Regions from separate parts of the Sphingobium sp. DN12 genome, predicted to be linked through region 2. Evidence: riboswitches for the same ligand, from Rfam matches in the RefSeq annotation. Region 2 holds a riboswitch; the other holds the start of a gene.

The links. A riboswitch is a leader RNA that binds a small molecule or an ion and turns the genes downstream of it on or off. The one in region 2 is predicted to bind cobalamin.
Region 1: linked by a shared signal. The riboswitch ahead of ACI6S0_RS11755 (cobalamin biosynthesis protein CobG) and the one ahead of ACI6S0_RS00350 (TonB-dependent receptor plug domain-containing protein) in region 2 are both predicted to bind cobalamin.

Annotation. Positions count from the first base shown of each region.
Region 1 covers NZ_CP173717.1:2,483,730-2,491,603, reverse strand. The annotation lists gene ACI6S0_RS11780 (helix-turn-helix domain-containing protein) at 1-264, shown strand, start outside; gene ACI6S0_RS11775 (hypothetical protein) at 509-811, shown strand; gene ACI6S0_RS11770 (hypothetical protein) at 1,100-1,423, opposite strand; gene ACI6S0_RS11765 (MarR family winged helix-turn-helix transcriptional regulator) at 1,593-2,102, opposite strand; tRNA gene ACI6S0_RS11760 (tRNA-Gln) at 2,265-2,339, shown strand; cobalamin riboswitch at 2,516-2,727, shown strand; gene ACI6S0_RS11755 (cobalamin biosynthesis protein CobG) at 3,008-4,060, shown strand; gene ACI6S0_RS11750 (precorrin-8X methylmutase) at 4,060-4,689, shown strand; gene cobI (precorrin-2 C(20)-methyltransferase) at 4,686-5,408, shown strand; gene cobJ (precorrin-3B C(17)-methyltransferase) at 5,405-6,187, shown strand; gene ACI6S0_RS11735 (cobalt-precorrin-6A reductase) at 6,148-6,912, opposite strand; gene cbiE (precorrin-6y C5,15-methyltransferase (decarboxylating) subunit CbiE) at 6,911-7,874, shown strand, end outside.
Region 2 covers NZ_CP173717.1:64,321-72,194, reverse strand. The annotation lists gene rsmI (16S rRNA (cytidine(1402)-2'-O)-methyltransferase) at 1-811, opposite strand, end outside; gene ACI6S0_RS00365 (penicillin-binding protein activator) at 823-2,028, shown strand; gene ACI6S0_RS00360 (ABC transporter ATP-binding protein) at 2,066-2,839, opposite strand; gene ACI6S0_RS00355 (FecCD family ABC transporter permease) at 2,833-3,828, opposite strand; gene ACI6S0_RS00350 (TonB-dependent receptor plug domain-containing protein) at 3,841-5,685, opposite strand; cobalamin riboswitch at 5,857-6,093, opposite strand; gene ACI6S0_RS00345 (threonine ammonia-lyase) at 6,237-7,229, shown strand; gene dapF (diaminopimelate epimerase) at 7,270-7,874, shown strand, end outside.

The DNA of each region.
Region 1 (7,874 bases), 2.4 Mb from region 2:
CTGCTCGGCACCGTGCCGGCCGCGCGCGAGGCGGAGCTATGGACCTGGTCGCTGGCGCCGGGCGATCGCTACCCGGCCGAGGCGGACGCCGCCAACTGGCACGAGATGCTCTATGTGGTGGAAGGGGTGCTGACGGTCGAGATGGATGCCGGCACGCGCACCATCACGGCGGGCGACTTCCTCATCTTCAGCAGCGACCGCCCCTATGTCTTCGTCAACCGCGGAACCGACCTGCTGCGCTTCGTGCGCAACGTGGTGTTCTAGGCGGCGCGGACGAATGCCGGGAGGGGTGGGGTGCGGACTGGCCCTTATCCCGTCATGCCAGCGAAGGCTGGCATCTCAGGCCGGCGCACGCGACATAAACGGATAGCGCTAGACGGCTGGCCTCTTTCTGCTGCCGCCTGAGACCCCAGCCTTCGCTGGGGTGACGGAGTTAAGCGGTTTGCGGACAGACTGCTTTTCTGCAGAAACAGTGGAAAGCGGTCGCTAGAGGCGATAGCCCGTCGTCATGCAGATCAAGGTCATGGCAGATTATGGATGCGCCCCTCTCTGGTGGGATGAAGGAAGCCCCGAGAAGATGGGAGATATCCAACCGGATTCTTTGGGGCTCAGTGATGGGCTTTGTGCCGATCTATGGGCATGGTCGAAGGACTATGATGCCACTCTGAATGTGGATGATCCTTCCAGATCGGGTTTCAGATCTAGCGCTGATGAACAGGCTTTTGAAGAACGGGGACGGCAACTGAGCGAGCGTTTAGCTGGCGAGTTGGAACCGGAGGTAAAGGTTCGCTATTGGCGTGGCGATCAATAGGTGGTGATCGGTTAGTGCGCTTCTGAGGCCAAAAAATTAGCGGTTCATTGCCCAAATTGGTGGAAATCCGACAATCCCCACAGGCGTCATCCTGACGAAAGTCAGGATCCATTCTGGGCTACGGCGGATAGGGAGCGCTCAAGCGATCCCGGATCAAGCCTGTCCTGAGCCTGTCGAAGGGGCCGGGATGACGAAGAGGGAAATAGCCACTTCCGGTCGCGTCCAGGCCGCCCGGATATAGCCTCGCGGCCTGAGGCCGGGCCTCCCCATGGGGAGGCCCGGCACGTCTCAATGGCTGTCGTTGCGCAGATCCTTGCCGGCCTGCTCCAGCGAGGCGCCGACATCCTGCTTGGCTTCCTTGCCCTCGCGCTTGGCATCGTCGGCGGCCCGGTCGGTCGCGGCGCCGATCCGGTCTGCGCCATTGTCGATCGCGGCGCCCGCGCGGTCGAGGCCGTTGTCGATCTTCTCGCCGGCATCGTCGACGGCGTTGCTGACGTCATTGCCGATCGCGGAGCCGGCATTTTCCAGATTGTCCGACGCCTTTTCCGAGCAGGCGGACAGGCTCAGGCCCAGGGCGGACAGGGCCGTGATGGCCAGAAGGGGTGCGCGCATGATGTCTCCTCATTGCGTTGGCAAGGCTTGGGCAGCGCCGCATCATATCTGACGCGGCGCTGCCTAATCTCTCGTTGTCGCATCGTTTTAAGCGGAAAACCGGTTCCCACTTTTCCGCACGACGCTCGTAAAAGCGCGGCAGCGGCCATAAGGTTGCGTGGTTTCGCGATCAGCCGCCGCTGAGGCCGAACACCATCGACCGGTCGGCATCGGGGATCAGGCCCTCCATCACCCGCCAGAAACCGGTGACGGACCCCTGTCCGGCCTGGGCATAGGCAGCCGCCATCTTCTCGCGCAGGGCGCGGAAAAGCTCGGCCTCCAGCGCGCGCCCGGCGGCGCTGAGGCGCAGCAGTTTCTGCCGCCGGTCGCTGCTGCCCGGCCGGGTCTCGATATAGCCGCGCTCGATCAGGTCATTGAGCACCCGGCCGAGCGATTGCTTGGTGATCGCCAGCAGGCGCAGCAGATCCTTCACCGTCAGGTCGGGCTGGCGCGAGATGAAATAGAGGGCGCGGTGATGGGCGCGACCCAGCCCCTGCGCCGCCAGCCCCTCGTCGATCGATCGGGTGAGCGCGGAATAGCCGAAATAGAGCATCTCGATGCCGCGCCGGATTTCGTCCTCGCGCAGGAACAGCGGCGAGGCCGGTGCGATCTGGCTGGGCGAGGGGGCTTGGACGGACATCGGCGCGGGTTTCCGGTTGCGGGGGCGGGGGCGTGGCGTTGATCCCTAAGATGGGTTGGGCGGGAAGGAAAGGGAAAGGCGAAGTCCATCGTCAGGAGGGCTTTTCTTTCGTGCATCAGCCGCTATATGGCGGTCCCGCGCTGACTTGGATCGGCGCATTGCTGGGGCGTCGCCAAGCGGTAAGGCAGCGGCTTTTGATGCCGCCATGCGCAGGTTCGAATCCTGCCGCCCCAGCCAAAATTTCGGTATCCGACGCCGCGTCGCTTTCCTTGCTTCCGGTTTCCGTTTCGGCATCTTCCGTCGGTATGCCTTGGGCGTCGAGCCGGCAGCGGGACTGCGGATACCCATTCCATGTCTTGGCTAAGCCCGATGTTTCGACTAGGGCATCAACGATGCGCCGGTTCATGCTGGCGCATTGCATAACTGACGCCGGTGTTCCGCAAGGAACTTAATCGGGAATGCGGTGCGGGGGCCTGGCCCCTTATTCCGTGGCTGTCCCTGCAACTGTAAGCGGATAGCGCGATGCACGAGCCCGTGAGGGCAGCCACTGGACAGAGCGTCCGGGAAGGCGTGCATCCCGCAACGACCCGCGAGCCAGGAGACCTGCCGGCGTTTCGGTCGCTCTTGTCCTGACCCAGGGATTGGTCATGGCACGGTCTCTCTTCCGTCTGGGCGGCGAAGCGTGTGGCTGGGGCTGCACGGCCGCGTGGTGTCGGGCGCCTGTCGCGCCTGCCTGCCGCCTCGCGCCGACCGGTGATGCCGGCAAGCCCCGCCTGGTTGCGTCCCGGCGCGCGGAGGATTTGCCTGTGAGCCAGACCGGCGCGGGCAGGGATAGGGCGACCGCGAACCATGCGGTGGCCCACGGGCCGGCCGTTCGGGGCTGGTGTCCCGATGCCTGGCGCCCGATGGCGGCGGGCGACGGGCTGATCGTGCGCGTGAAGCCGCGCCTCGGCCGTCTTTCGGCCGACGACATGGCGGCGCTGGGCGAAGTGGCGATCGCCCATGGCAACGGCCTGATCGACATGACCCGGCGCGCGAACCTCCAGATCCGCGGCGTGCGCGACGAAAGCTGGCGCCCCTTGCTCGACCGGCTGCTCGACCTTGGCCTGGTGGACCGCGATGCCCGGCGCGAGGGCGCGCGGATGCTGATGATCGCGCCGGACTGGCGCGAAGGGGATGACAGCTATCGCATCGCCAGCCAGCTGCTCGATCGCCTGGACGAACTACCGGACTTGCCGGGCAAGATGGGCTTCGTCATCGATGCCGGCGCCGCGCCGCTCCTGTCGAGCGAAGCGGGGGATTTTCGCATCGAGCGGGCGCGCGATGGCGGCCTGATCTTGCGTGCGGAGGGGCGGGCACAAGGCGTGCCGGTGGACAGCGGCGGCGAAGTGGATGCGCTGCTCGCACTCGCCCGATGGTTCGTGGAGAGCGACGGCGCGCGGGCGGGGCGCATGGCCCGGCATGATGCGCCCCTGCCGGATTGGGCAACGGGCAGGGCAGAGGCCGCGTCGCCGCGCCCGCGTCTGACCTCCGGCGCATGGGATGGTGGCATGGCCTATGGTCTTCCCTTCGGCCGGATCGACGCGCGGCATCTTCTCGACGCGCCGGCCATGCGGCTGACCCCGTGGCGCATGCTGCTGGCCGAAGGGCAACTGCCCGGCCTGTCCGCCGACGCGGCCGACCCGCTGATCCATGTGGAGGCTTGCCCCGGCGCGCCTGCCTGCCCGCAGGCGAGCGTGGCGACCCGCGACCTCGCCCGCCGGCTGGCCCCCCATGTGGCGGGCCGCCTTCATGTCTCCGGCTGCGCCAAGGGATGCGCCTGTTCGATGCCGGCCGATATCGTGCTGACGGGGCGGGACGGGCGCTACGACCTGGCCTTCCACGCCCGTGCAGGATCGGCGCCCGTCCGTCCTGACCTCACCGCCACCGACCTTCTTGCCCATTTCGGAGCCTGTTGATGCCCCATGATTATGAGAGGGACGGCGCGGCAATCTATCGCCAGTCCTTCGCCACCATCCGCGCCGAAGCCGATCTCGGGCGCTTTGCTGCCGAGGAGGAGCCGGTCGCCGTGCGTATGATCCATGCCGCGGGCATGGTGGACCTGGCGGCCCATATCCGCTTTTCGCCGGGCTTTGCAGCCGTGGCGCGGCAGGCCCTGGCTGCAGGGGCGCCGGTGCTGTGCGATGCGCGCATGGTGTCGGAAGGGGTCACGCGTGCGCGCCTGCCCGCCGACAATGCCGTGCTTTGCACCCTGCACGACACCGCCGTGCCGGACATGGCGCGGGCGATGGGCAATACCCGGTCCGCCGCCGCGCTGGAACTGTGGCGGCCGCATCTTGCCGGGGCACTGGTTGCCATCGGCAATGCGCCCACGGCGCTGTTCCACCTGCTCGACATGCTGGACGACCCGGCCTGTCCGCGTCCCGCGGCGATCATCGGCTGCCCGGTGGGCTTCGTGGGCGCGGCGGAATCCAAGGCGGCACTGTGGGCGGCGCAGCCGGTCCCCTGCTGCGTCGTCGACGGGCGGCTTGGCGGCAGCGCGATCACGGTCGCGGCGATCAATGCGCTGGCGAGCCACGCGGAATGAGCGGCACCGTCTATGGCGTGGGCCTTGGCCCCGGCGCGCAGGACTTGCTGAGCGTGCGCGCCGACCGGCTGGTGCGGGGCGGAAGGCATGTCGCCTATTTCCGCAAGGCCGGCCGACCGGGACAGGCGCGCCGCATCGCGCAGGGCATGTTGCGGGACGATGCGATCGAACTGGCGATGGAATATCCGGTGACAACCGAAATTCCGCTCACCGATCGGCGCTACAATGACTGCCTTGCCGCTTTCTATGCCGACTGCACCGGCCGGCTGCTGGCGATCGCGGAGGCGGGCGAGGATGTGGTCGTATTGTGCGAGGGCGATCCCTTTTTCTACGGCTCCTTCATGCATCTGCACAGTCGGCTGTCGGGGCTGGTCCCGGTCGAAGTGGTCCCCGGCATCATGGGCATGTCGGGCGCGTGGAATGCGACCGGCCTGCCGATCACCTGGGGTGACGATGTGCTGACCGTGGCGATGGCGACGCTGCCGGAAGAGGAACTGGTCCGCCGCATCCGCGATACCGACGCGCTGGTGGTGATGAAGATAGGTCGCCACCTGGCCAAGCTGCGCAGTGCGGTGGCGGCGGCCGGGCGCAGCGATGAAGCATGGCTGGTCGAACATGCCGCCATGCCGGAACAGCGCGTGACCCGGCTGGCCGATGTCGACAGGGTGACGCCCTATTTCTCGATCCTGCTGATCCACGGCCAGGGGCGTCGGCCATGAGCCTTGCGGCGGCAGAGGGGGGCTGGATCGCGATCGCGGGGCTTGGGCCGGGGGACGAAGCGCTGGTGACGCCGGAGGTGGATGCCGCGCTGGCTGCCGCGACCGACGTGGTGGGCTATATCCCCTATGTCGCGCGGGTCGCGCCGCGTGCGGGGCTGATGCTGCATCCTTCGGACAATCGGGTGGAACTGGACCGGGCGGCCCATGCGCTGGAGCTGGCGGCGCAGGGGCGTCGGGTTGTCGTCGTCTCCTCGGGCGATCCGGGCGTCTTTGCCATGGCGTCCGCCCTGTTCGAGGCGCTGGAGGCCGGCCCCGCTCCCTGGCGCGACATCGACATTCGCGTGCTGCCCGGCATCACCGCGATGCTGGCCGCCGCGGCGCGTGCGGGCGCGCCGCTTGGCCATGATTTCTGTGCGATCAACCTGTCCGACAATCTCAAGCCCTGGTCCCTGATCGAAAAGCGGCTGCGGCTGGCGGCGGAGGCGGATTTCGCCATGGCCTTCTATAATCCCCGCTCGGCGTCCCGGCCGGAAGGGTTCGTGCGCACACTGGCGCTGTTGCGGGAGCTTTGTGGCGATGCGCGCCCGATCCTCTTCGCCCGCGCCGTCACCACCGCGCAGGAGACACTGCATATCGTGCCACTGGGGCAGGCGCGGGCGGACATGGCGGACATGCGCACCATGGTGATCGTCGGGTCGAGCCGGACCCGCATCATCGAGCGCGCGCGCGGGCCGATCCTCTACACGCCGCGCGGCATCCCCGACGAGGTGGCGGGATGAGCGATCCAGTCGAGCACATCCTCGGGCCGGTGGAATTCCTGCCGGTCGGGCAGCGGGGGCCGGTCGATCATCAGCACGCGCAGGCCCAGCGCGCGCGCGGCGTCCAGCTTGGCGGCCGCGCCCGTGCCACCGGCATTCTTGGCGACGATCAGGTCGATGCGATGATCGCGCAGCAGCTTTGTGTCGTCCGCCACCGTGAACGGGCCGCGATCCACGACCAGGGCATGATCGGGCAGGGGCGGCACCGCATCCGGCGCATCCACGAAGCGCAGCAGATAATGATGCTGGGGCTGGGCGGCGAAGGCTTCCACATGCATGCGCCCCAGGGCCAGCATGATCCGCTGAGGCGGGCCGTCGAGCGCGGTCACCGCCGCGGCCATGTCCGGCACCGCGATCCAGCGATCGCCGGCGACGGGCGTCCAGGGCGCTCGGGTCAGCGCGGCATGGGCGATCCCCGCCCCATGCGCGGCCTCGACCGCATGGGCGCTCATCGTCGCGGCAAAGGGGTGGGTGGCGTCGACCAGATGGGTGATGCCTTCCGCGCGCAAATGCGCGACCAGTCCCGCCACCCCGCCAAAGCCGCCGACCCGCACGGGCAGCGGCTGCGCCCGCGGGCTGACCGTGCGTCCGGCATAGCTGAAGGTCGCGCGGATGCCGCGCGCCGCCAGCAGGACCGCCAGCGCGCTTGCCTCCGTCGTGCCGCCAAGCAGCAGGATATTGGGCATGGATGACATGAATTCTCCCCCCTGGTTGACGATCGTCGGCATCGGCGAGGACGGGATGGACGGCCTGTCTGCGGCAAGCCGCGCGGCACTGGCGGCGGCGGACCTGGTCATGGGGCCGGCCCGGCACCTTGCGCTGCTGGGCGGGATTAGCGCGCCGATGGTCGAATGGCCAGTGCCCTTCGCGGACGGGATCGCGCGGCTGCTGGCGCATCGTGGGCGGCCGGTGGTGGTGCTGGCGTCGGGCGACCCCTTCTGGTTCGGCGCGGGCAGCAGCATCGCGCGCCATCTGGCGGCCCATGAATGGTGCGCGCATCCCGCGCCCTCCACCTTCGGGCTGGCGGCGGCGCGGCTGGGCTGGGCGATACAGGATGTCGCGTGCCTTGGCCTGCATGCCGCGCCGCTGGAACGGCTGCGTCCGCACCTTGCGCCGGGCGCGCGGGCGCTGCTGCTACTGCGCGACGGGGCGGCGGTGACGGGACTTGGCGCCTGGTTGTCGGCCAGGGGATTTGGCGCGTCGCGCCTGCATGTGCTGGAAAGCCTCGGCGGCCCGCGCGAACGGATCCGGTCGATCGAGGCGGGGGCGACGATACCGGCCGACATCGCCCATCCCGTGGCGGTCGGGCTGGAGGTCGCCGGTGACGGCCCCGTACTGACCGTCGCCAGCGGTCGTCCCGACGCGCTGTTCGACCATGACGGACAGATCACCAAGGCGCCGGTGCGCGCCCTGACCCTGTCGGCGCTGGCGCCCCGGCCGGGGGATTATCTGTGGGACATCGGCGCCGGGTCGGGATCGATCGCGATCGAATGGCTGCTGGCCCATCCCGCCAATCGCGCCTGCGCGGTGGAGGCCGATCCGGCCCGTGCGGATCGCGCCCGCGCCAATGCCCGTGCGCTGGGCGTGGATCGGCTGGAGCTGATGATCGGTCGATCGCCGGACGTGCTGCCTGATGGTCCGATGCCGC
Region 2 (7,874 bases):
TCCGCCGGTCGAGCCCCAGCTTCTTGGCGACCTCGCCCGCCGCCTTCGACACCGGCAGCCGGGTCAGCGCCTCCCGCAGCGCCGCATCGGCATCCTCGGCGCTGGCCGGCGGCGCCTCGCCGGGCGGGCCTACGATGACCACGATCTCGCCCTTGGGCGGGGCATCGGCATAGCGGGCGGACAGTTCCGTGAGCGTGCCAGTCGCCGTCTCCTCGAAGGTCTTGCTGATCTCGCGACTGACCGCCGCCTCGCGATCGCCCAGCGCCGCCGCCATCGCGGCCAGGCTGTCCGACAGGCGCGGTCCGCTTTCGTAGAAGACCAAAGTCGCGCGCAGCGTCACCACCTCGGCCAGCACGTCGCCGCGCGCCTTCGCCTTGCTGGGCAGGAAGCCCATGAACAGGAACCGATCGGTCGGCAGGCCAGAGAGCGTCAGCGCCGCGATCGCCGCGCTCGGCCCCGGCAGGGTCGTGATCTTGCGCCCGGCCGCCCGCGCGTCGCGCACCAGCTTGTAACCCGGATCGGAAATCAGCGGCGTCCCCGCGTCCGACAGCAGCGCCACCGATTCGCTCGCCATCCGCTCGATCAGCCGCTGCCGCACATTTTCGGCGCTATGGTCATGATAGGGAATCATCGGCCGATCCGACCCCGCATGGCGCAGCAGCCTTGCGCTGACCCGTGTATCTTCCACGGCGACCACGTCGGCCAACCGCAGGACTTCCGCCGCGCGCGGCGTAAGGTCTCCAAGGTTGCCGATCGGCCCCGCCACGATGTAAAGCCCAGGCTCAAGCCCGGATGCCAATATAGTTTCCATAAGGATCCCAGATGACAGAGACGGATGCCCCCCGGCAAGCGAACATGTTCGCGGCGATGAAGCGCAGCGCGCGATTGCTGTTCGTTGCCAGCACCATCATGCTTGCCGCCTGTCAGTCGATCGTGCCCAAGGGCCCCGGCCCCGCCCAGCCCACCGGTCCCGCCAAGCCGACCGGCCCGGAAGTGACCCAGGGCCTGCCGACCGACACCGCGCGCCACCGCGTCGCACTGCTGGTGCCGACCAGCGGCCCCAATGCGGGCGTGGGCCAGTCGATCGCCAATGCCACCACCCTGGCGCTGATGGACATCAAGACCGACAAGGTCCGCATCACCACCTATGACACCGCCACGGGCGCGGCGGCCGCCGCCAACCGGGCGCTGGCCGACGGCAACCGCCTGATCCTGGGTCCGCTGCTCGCCGATGACGCCCGCATCGTCGGGCCGATCGCGGCCAAGGCCAATGTCCCGGTCATCAGCTTCTCCAACGACACCAGCGTCGCGGGCAGCAACATCTTCCTGATGGGCTATACCCCCAACCAGTCGATCGAGCGGGTGATCGGCTTCGCCCGTGAAAAGGGCCTGTCCAATTTCGGCGCGCTGGTGCCGCGCGGCACCTATGGCGAGCGCGCCGGCAATGCGCTGCTGCGCGCGGTCGAACAGGCCGGCGGTACGGTCGTGTCGATGCAGACCTTCGACCGCACCCCCGCCTCGATCACCGCTGCGGTCAAGAAGCTGCAGGCCTCGTCCAGCTATGACGCGCTGCTGATCGCCGACAGCGGCCGGGTCGCGCTGCAGGTCGCGCCGATCGTGCGCAAGAATGGCGGCGCCAGTGCCCGCCTGCTCGGCACCGAAATCTGGAATACCGAAGAATCGCTGGCCGCCAGCCCCGTGCTGCGCGGCGCCTGGTATGCCAGCGTGTCGGACGGCCTCTATCGCCAGCTCGCGACCAAATATCGCACCCGTTACGGCAGCGCGCCCTTCCGCCTGTCCTCGATGGGCTATGACGCGGTGCTGCTGACGGTGCGGATCGCCCAGGACTGGAAGCCGGGTTCGCCCTTCCCGACCGCGCGCCTGCGCGATCCGGGCGGCTTTGCCGGCATCGACGGCGCCTTCCGCTTCAACCGCAACGGCATCGCCGAACGCGCGCTGGAAGTGAGCGAGGTCGGCGCCGGCACGATCAGCGTGGTCGATCCCGCCCCACGCGGCTTCGGCAATTAAGCAAAGGGGGCCGGAAGGCCCCCTTTTTCGTTACGGATCAGACCCGCGCCGTCGGCACGATCAGCGGCAGGCCGTCGCTGACGTCGATCCGCGCGGCGACGCCATAGACGGATGCCAGGCGCTCCGGCGTCAGCACGTCCATCGGCGCCCCGTCCGCCACCAGCGCGCCGCCATCCATCAGCAGCAGCCGGTCGCAATAGCGCGCCGCCATGGCGAGGTCATGCAGCACGGTGACGACCAGCGCCCCGCCCTGCGCCTGCGCCCGCAACAAGGCCATAACGTCGATCTGGTGGCCGGGGTCGAGCGCGGCGAGCGGCTCGTCGGCGATCAGCGCCGGCGCGCCCACCGCCAGCGCCCGCGCCAGCAGCACCCGCGCCCGCTCGCCGCCCGACAGCTCGGTCGCGATCCGGCCCTTGAAGCCGGTGACATCGGCGCGGACCATCGCGTCCTCGATCGCCGCGTCATCGTCGGCGGTCAGGCGCGACAGCGGCCCCAGATGCGGCAACCGCCCCAGCGCCACCAGCCGCTCGACCGCCAGGGGCCAGTGCAATGTCTGGCCCTGCGGCAGATAGGCGATGGACCGCGCCACCGCCGGGCGCGACAGCCGCTCGACCGGCGTGCCGTCCAGCAGCGCGCGTCCGGCGGCCGGCTTCACCAGCCCCAGCAGTGCCCGCACCAAGGTCGACTTGCCCGCGCCATTGGGGCCGATCACGCCGATCAACTGGCCCGGCGCCATGGACAGATGGACGCCACGCACCGCCAGATGGCGGCCCAGCCGGACGTCCAGTTGCTCGGTCGACAGGGTCACCATAGCCGCCGCTCCCGCATCAGGTGAATGAGGAAGACCGGCACGCCCAGCATCGCCGTCAGCACGCCCAGTTTCAGCTCGCTGCTGGTCGGGATGATGCGCACGCCGATATCCGCCAGGGTCAGCAGCACCGCGCCGCCCAGCATAGAGGGCAGCAGCAGCGCGGAAGGCGAGCGATCGGTCAGCGGCCGCACCAGATGCGGCACGATCAGGCCGACGAAGCCGATCGATCCGGTCACCGCTACCGCCCCGCCGACGCCGATCGCGACGCCCGCCATCAGCCGCAGCCGCGCCCGCGACAGGTCGACGCCCAGCGCCCGCGCGCCATCCTCGCCCAGGGTCAGCGCGTCGAGCGCGCGCCCGTCATAGAGCAGCAGCGCCGCACCGACCGCGATGCAGGGCAGCGCCAGCAGCAGATGGTCGATGCTGCGATTTTCCAGGCTCCCCATCAGCCAGCTCATAATCTCCATCGCGGCAAAGGGATTGGGGGAGAGGTTCAGCGCCAGGCTGATCCCCGCCCCCGCCAGCGTCGCGACGGCAATGCCGGCCAGGATCAGCGTCAACGGGCTTTCCGACGGCCCGGCAAGCAGGAACAGCGCGCCGATCGCCGCCAGGGCCGTGACGATCGCCAGCAGCGGCAACGCCATCGGATGCAGTTCGGACAGGCCGAAATAGAGCGCGATCACCGCCCCCAGCGCCGCCGCATTGGACACGCCGAGCACGGCGGGTTCGGCCAGCGGATTGCGCAGATAGCCCTGCAATGCCGCGCCCGACAGGCCCAGCATGCCGCCGACCAGCAGGCCGATCGCCATGCGCGGCAAGCGCAGGTCGATGACGATCGCGCGCGCCACCATGTCGCCGCCGCCCGCCAGCACCGCCAGGATGCGGGCCGGCGCGATCGTCACCGATCCCAGCGCGACCGACGCGATCGCCGCGACCAGCAGCAGGGCGATCAGCCCCGGCAGCAACAAAGGATGCCGCCGCCCGCTCATGCGCGCCGCCCCTTAGAAGCGGACACGCACGCCGCCATAGGCCGACCGGCCATAGGTGCCATAGCCATAGGCCGTGGCGTAATCCGCATCGAACAGATTGTCGATCCGGCCATAGACTTCCAGATGCTCGCCCACGGGGAAGGATGCGCGCAGCCCGGCCAGCGCATAGCCGTCGAGCCGGCGCGTGTTGGCCGTGTCGTCATAGCTGTCGCCGACCATGGTCAGGGTCGCGCCGGTCGACAGGCCGAAGGCCCAGAGATAGTCGGCCGACACACTGACCGCATTGGCGGCGCGGCGCGGCAGGCGATTGCCGTCGGTGACCCCGCCCGACCGGTCGCGCGCATCGACATAGGAGTAGGATGCCGCCACCGTCAGCGCCTCGACCGGCTTCAGCGTCAGCGTCGCTTCCACGCCCTTGGCGCGGGTCCGGTCCAGATTGCCATAGGTGTAGGTCGCATAATCATAGTTGATCTGGTTGCGGGTATCGCGCCGGAACGCCGTCAGCGACAGCATAGCCTTGTCCCCGTCCAGGCTCTGGTCGAAGCCGACATCATAGCTTTTCGACCGCTCAGGCCGCAGCGCGCTGTTGCCGCTATAGGTGTCGTAGAGCTGATAGAGCGACGGCGCCTTGAACCCCTCGCCATAGGAAAGGCGGATATTGGTCGCGCCGGCGTTCGGCGTGTAATTGGCGTTCGCGCCAAAGGTGGTCGCGCCGCCGAACTGGCTATGATCGTCATGGCGCAGCCCACCAGTGACGGCGAGGCCGGCAAGCGGCTTCACCACCGCCAGCGCATAGACGCTGTCGATGTTCGCCTTCGCGCTCGCTATGTCGCCAAAGCCGAAATACTCATAGTCCGGCCGCTCATGCTCATAGCCGAAGATCAGCTTGGCCTGATCCACCGGGGCATAGACGCCCTCATATTCGAACCGCAGATTGGTGCCCGAATAGCCATAGTCCGGGTCAGTGCCGCGCACGAAATAATAGTCGCGATCGTTGCGCATCCAGGTGACGGCGGCCCGATTGGTCAGCTTGCCGTCGAGCAGCGCCAGGTTGATCCCGGCATAGCCGACATATTGGTCCAGCTTGCTGACGTCGCTGCTGTCGGCCGGCGCGCCGAAGAAGCTGTCATAGTCGAGATCGGCATGGATATAGTAACCGCGCAGGTCGAGGCTGAGCGTGTCGGAAAAGGCGATCTTCAGCTTGGCGTTGGTGGCGATATTCTCATAGCCGTCCTTCTCCACGCCGCCGAACGACCGGCCGACCGAGGAAATGCCGTCGGTGTTGAAATAGGCGACGCCGACGCCGCCGGACACCGCGCCACGCGTGCCCGACACATCGGCCTTGGCGTTCAGCGTGTCGCTATAGCCATAGTCGGCCGAGGCATTGACCTCGAAACCCTCGCTCGGCGCGCCGGTCATCACATTGACCACGCCGCCGATCGCCTGACTGCCATAGACGACCGAGTTGGAGCCGCGCAGCACTTCGATCCGGCGGATATTGCCGGTCAGCAGATGGCCGAAATCATAGCCGTCGCCGATGCCGCTCGGGTCGTTGACCTTGACCCCGTCGATCAGCACCAGCGTCTGGGTCGTCTCCGCGCCGCGCAGCGACACGCCGGTCACGCCGCCGGTCGAGCCATTGCGGCTGAAGCGGACGCCCGGCGTGGTGGCGAGCAGATCGACGACATCGACCGCCTGGCGCGTCCTGATCGTGTCGGCATCGATCACCGTGATCGCCTGGCCGACCTCGTCGCGCGGCTGCGCAATGCCCGAAGCGGTGACGACGATATCATCGTCTTGTGCCAGTGCCGGCGTAGCGGCCAGCAGCGCGATCAGCGAAATCCCCAACATCTTCATTTTATCGTCCCCCGGCGTCCGTCGATTTGGAACCGGGGCGTCCGCACATGCGGTCGCTGCGTGAGGATCGGGAAGACGCCAGCGCCCCGCCCCACGCACCGATGCGGCCCCGGCCGCCATGGGCGTCGCTCGACGGAAACACCGCGCCATGGCCATCCCCTGGGCCAGGGCAAGAGCGACCAGACGCCGGCAGGTCTCCTGGCTCGCGGGTCAGGGCAGCGATGCGCCAGCCTTCCCGGACCTGTCGGTCCAGTGGCCGGTTCCGGCCCTCCCCTTTTGAAGAGCCTGGGAACCCTGCGCATCGCGCTCACCGCTTACAGTTGCAGGGACAGCCGCGGATTTGGAAGGGCTTTGCCCCCCGCACCGCATTCCCGTTTTCAGCCCTTGCGGGCACCGGCGCGATCATGCGCGCCGGGGCCTTTGACCGCCCCGGCGCGCCGCCCCCATAAGCCAAAGCACAAGCCCTGCCAAGCGGGCCAGGATCGCCCCGGCGGATCGTTGCGCGGCGCCGATGGGCGGCTATGCAGGGGCCTCTGACCGAAGGAGCCGACATGACCGATTCGCTTGCTATCACTGCCGCCGACGTCGCCGATGCCGCGCGGCTGATCGCACCGGCGGCGGTTCGCACCCCGCTGATCGAGAATGCCGCGCTCAACGATTTGTGCGGCCGGCGCGTGCTGGTGAAGTTCGAGGGTGCCCAGCATAGCGGATCGTTCAAGTTCCGCGGCGCCTATAACCGCCTCGCCCGCCTCGATGCAGCGGAACGGGCGGCGGGCGTCGTCGCATGGTCCTCGGGCAATCATGCCCAGGGCGTCGCCTTCGCCGCGCGCCTGCTCGGCATCCCGGCAACGATCGTGATGCCGGCCGATGCCCCAGCGATCAAGACCGCCAACACGCGTGCGATGGGGGCTGAGGTCGTCCCCTATGACCGCTTCACCCAGAGCCGCGAGGCAATCGCCACCGCCCTTGCCACCGAACGCGGCGCAACGCTGGTTCCCTCCTTCGACGATCCCTTCATCATCGCCGGCCAGGGCACGATCGGCCTGGAGATACTGGAGCAAGCGCAGGCCGTCGGCGCCAACCCCACCCAGATTCTCGTCTGCTGTGGTGGCGGCGGGCTGGTCGCGGGCACGGCGACGGCGGTCAAGGCCGCCCGCCCCGACATCGCCGTTTATGCCGTCGAACCCGCCGGCTTCGACGATACCGCCCGCTCGCTCGCCAGCGGCGTGCGGGAAAGTGTCGCGCCCGACGCGCGCAGCATCTGCGACGCGCTGCTGGCCCCCAGCCCCGGCGCGCTGACCTTCCCGATCAACCAGGCCCTGCTCGCCGGCGGCCTCGTCGTCAGCGACGATCAGGTGCGCGACGCAATGCGCTTCGCCTTCATCACGCTCAAGCTGGTGGTCGAACCGGGCGGCGCGGTGGCGCTCGCGGCCATGCTTGCCGGCCTCGCCCCGCCCACCGACGGCACCACCGCCCTCGTCATCTCCGGCGCCAATGTCGATCCGCAGGATTATGCCGCGATCATTGGCGGCCAGAACGCCTGACCGCTGGTCTTTTGCCCCGTCCCGCACTAAATGCGGCGCCATGATGAGCCGCTTTTCCAAGATGCATGGTCTGGGCAATGATTTCGTCGTGATCGACGCGCGCCAGGCGCCGGTCGCGATGACGCAGGCGCGCGCCCGCGCCATTGCCGATCGCCACGCCGGCATCGGCTGCGACCAGTTGATCGTCATCGGCGAGAGCGACGACGCCGATGTGTCGATGCAGATATTCAATGCTGATGGCAGCGAAGTGGAAGCCTGCGGCAACGCGACCCGCTGCGTTCCCCTGTTCGTCGGCCGCGATGTGCTGATCCGCACCAAGGCAGGCCTGCTTGATGCAAAGAGCGTGGACGGCGGCGCCAGCGTCGACATGGGCGCGCCCCGCTTCGACTGGGACGCGATCCCGCTCGCTTATCCGATGGACACGCTGACGATGTCGGCCAGCTGGGAAGACCTGCCCGCGCCGGCCGCCGTCAATGTCGGCAACCCGCATGTGATCTTCTTCGTCGAGGATCTGGACGCGGTCGATTTCGAACGGCTCGGCCCGCTGATCGAGCATGATCCGCTCTTCCCCGCCCGCGTGAACGTCAATTTCGCGCAGGTCGTCGGCCCGCAGCATTTGCGCCTGATCGTCTGGGAACGGGGCGC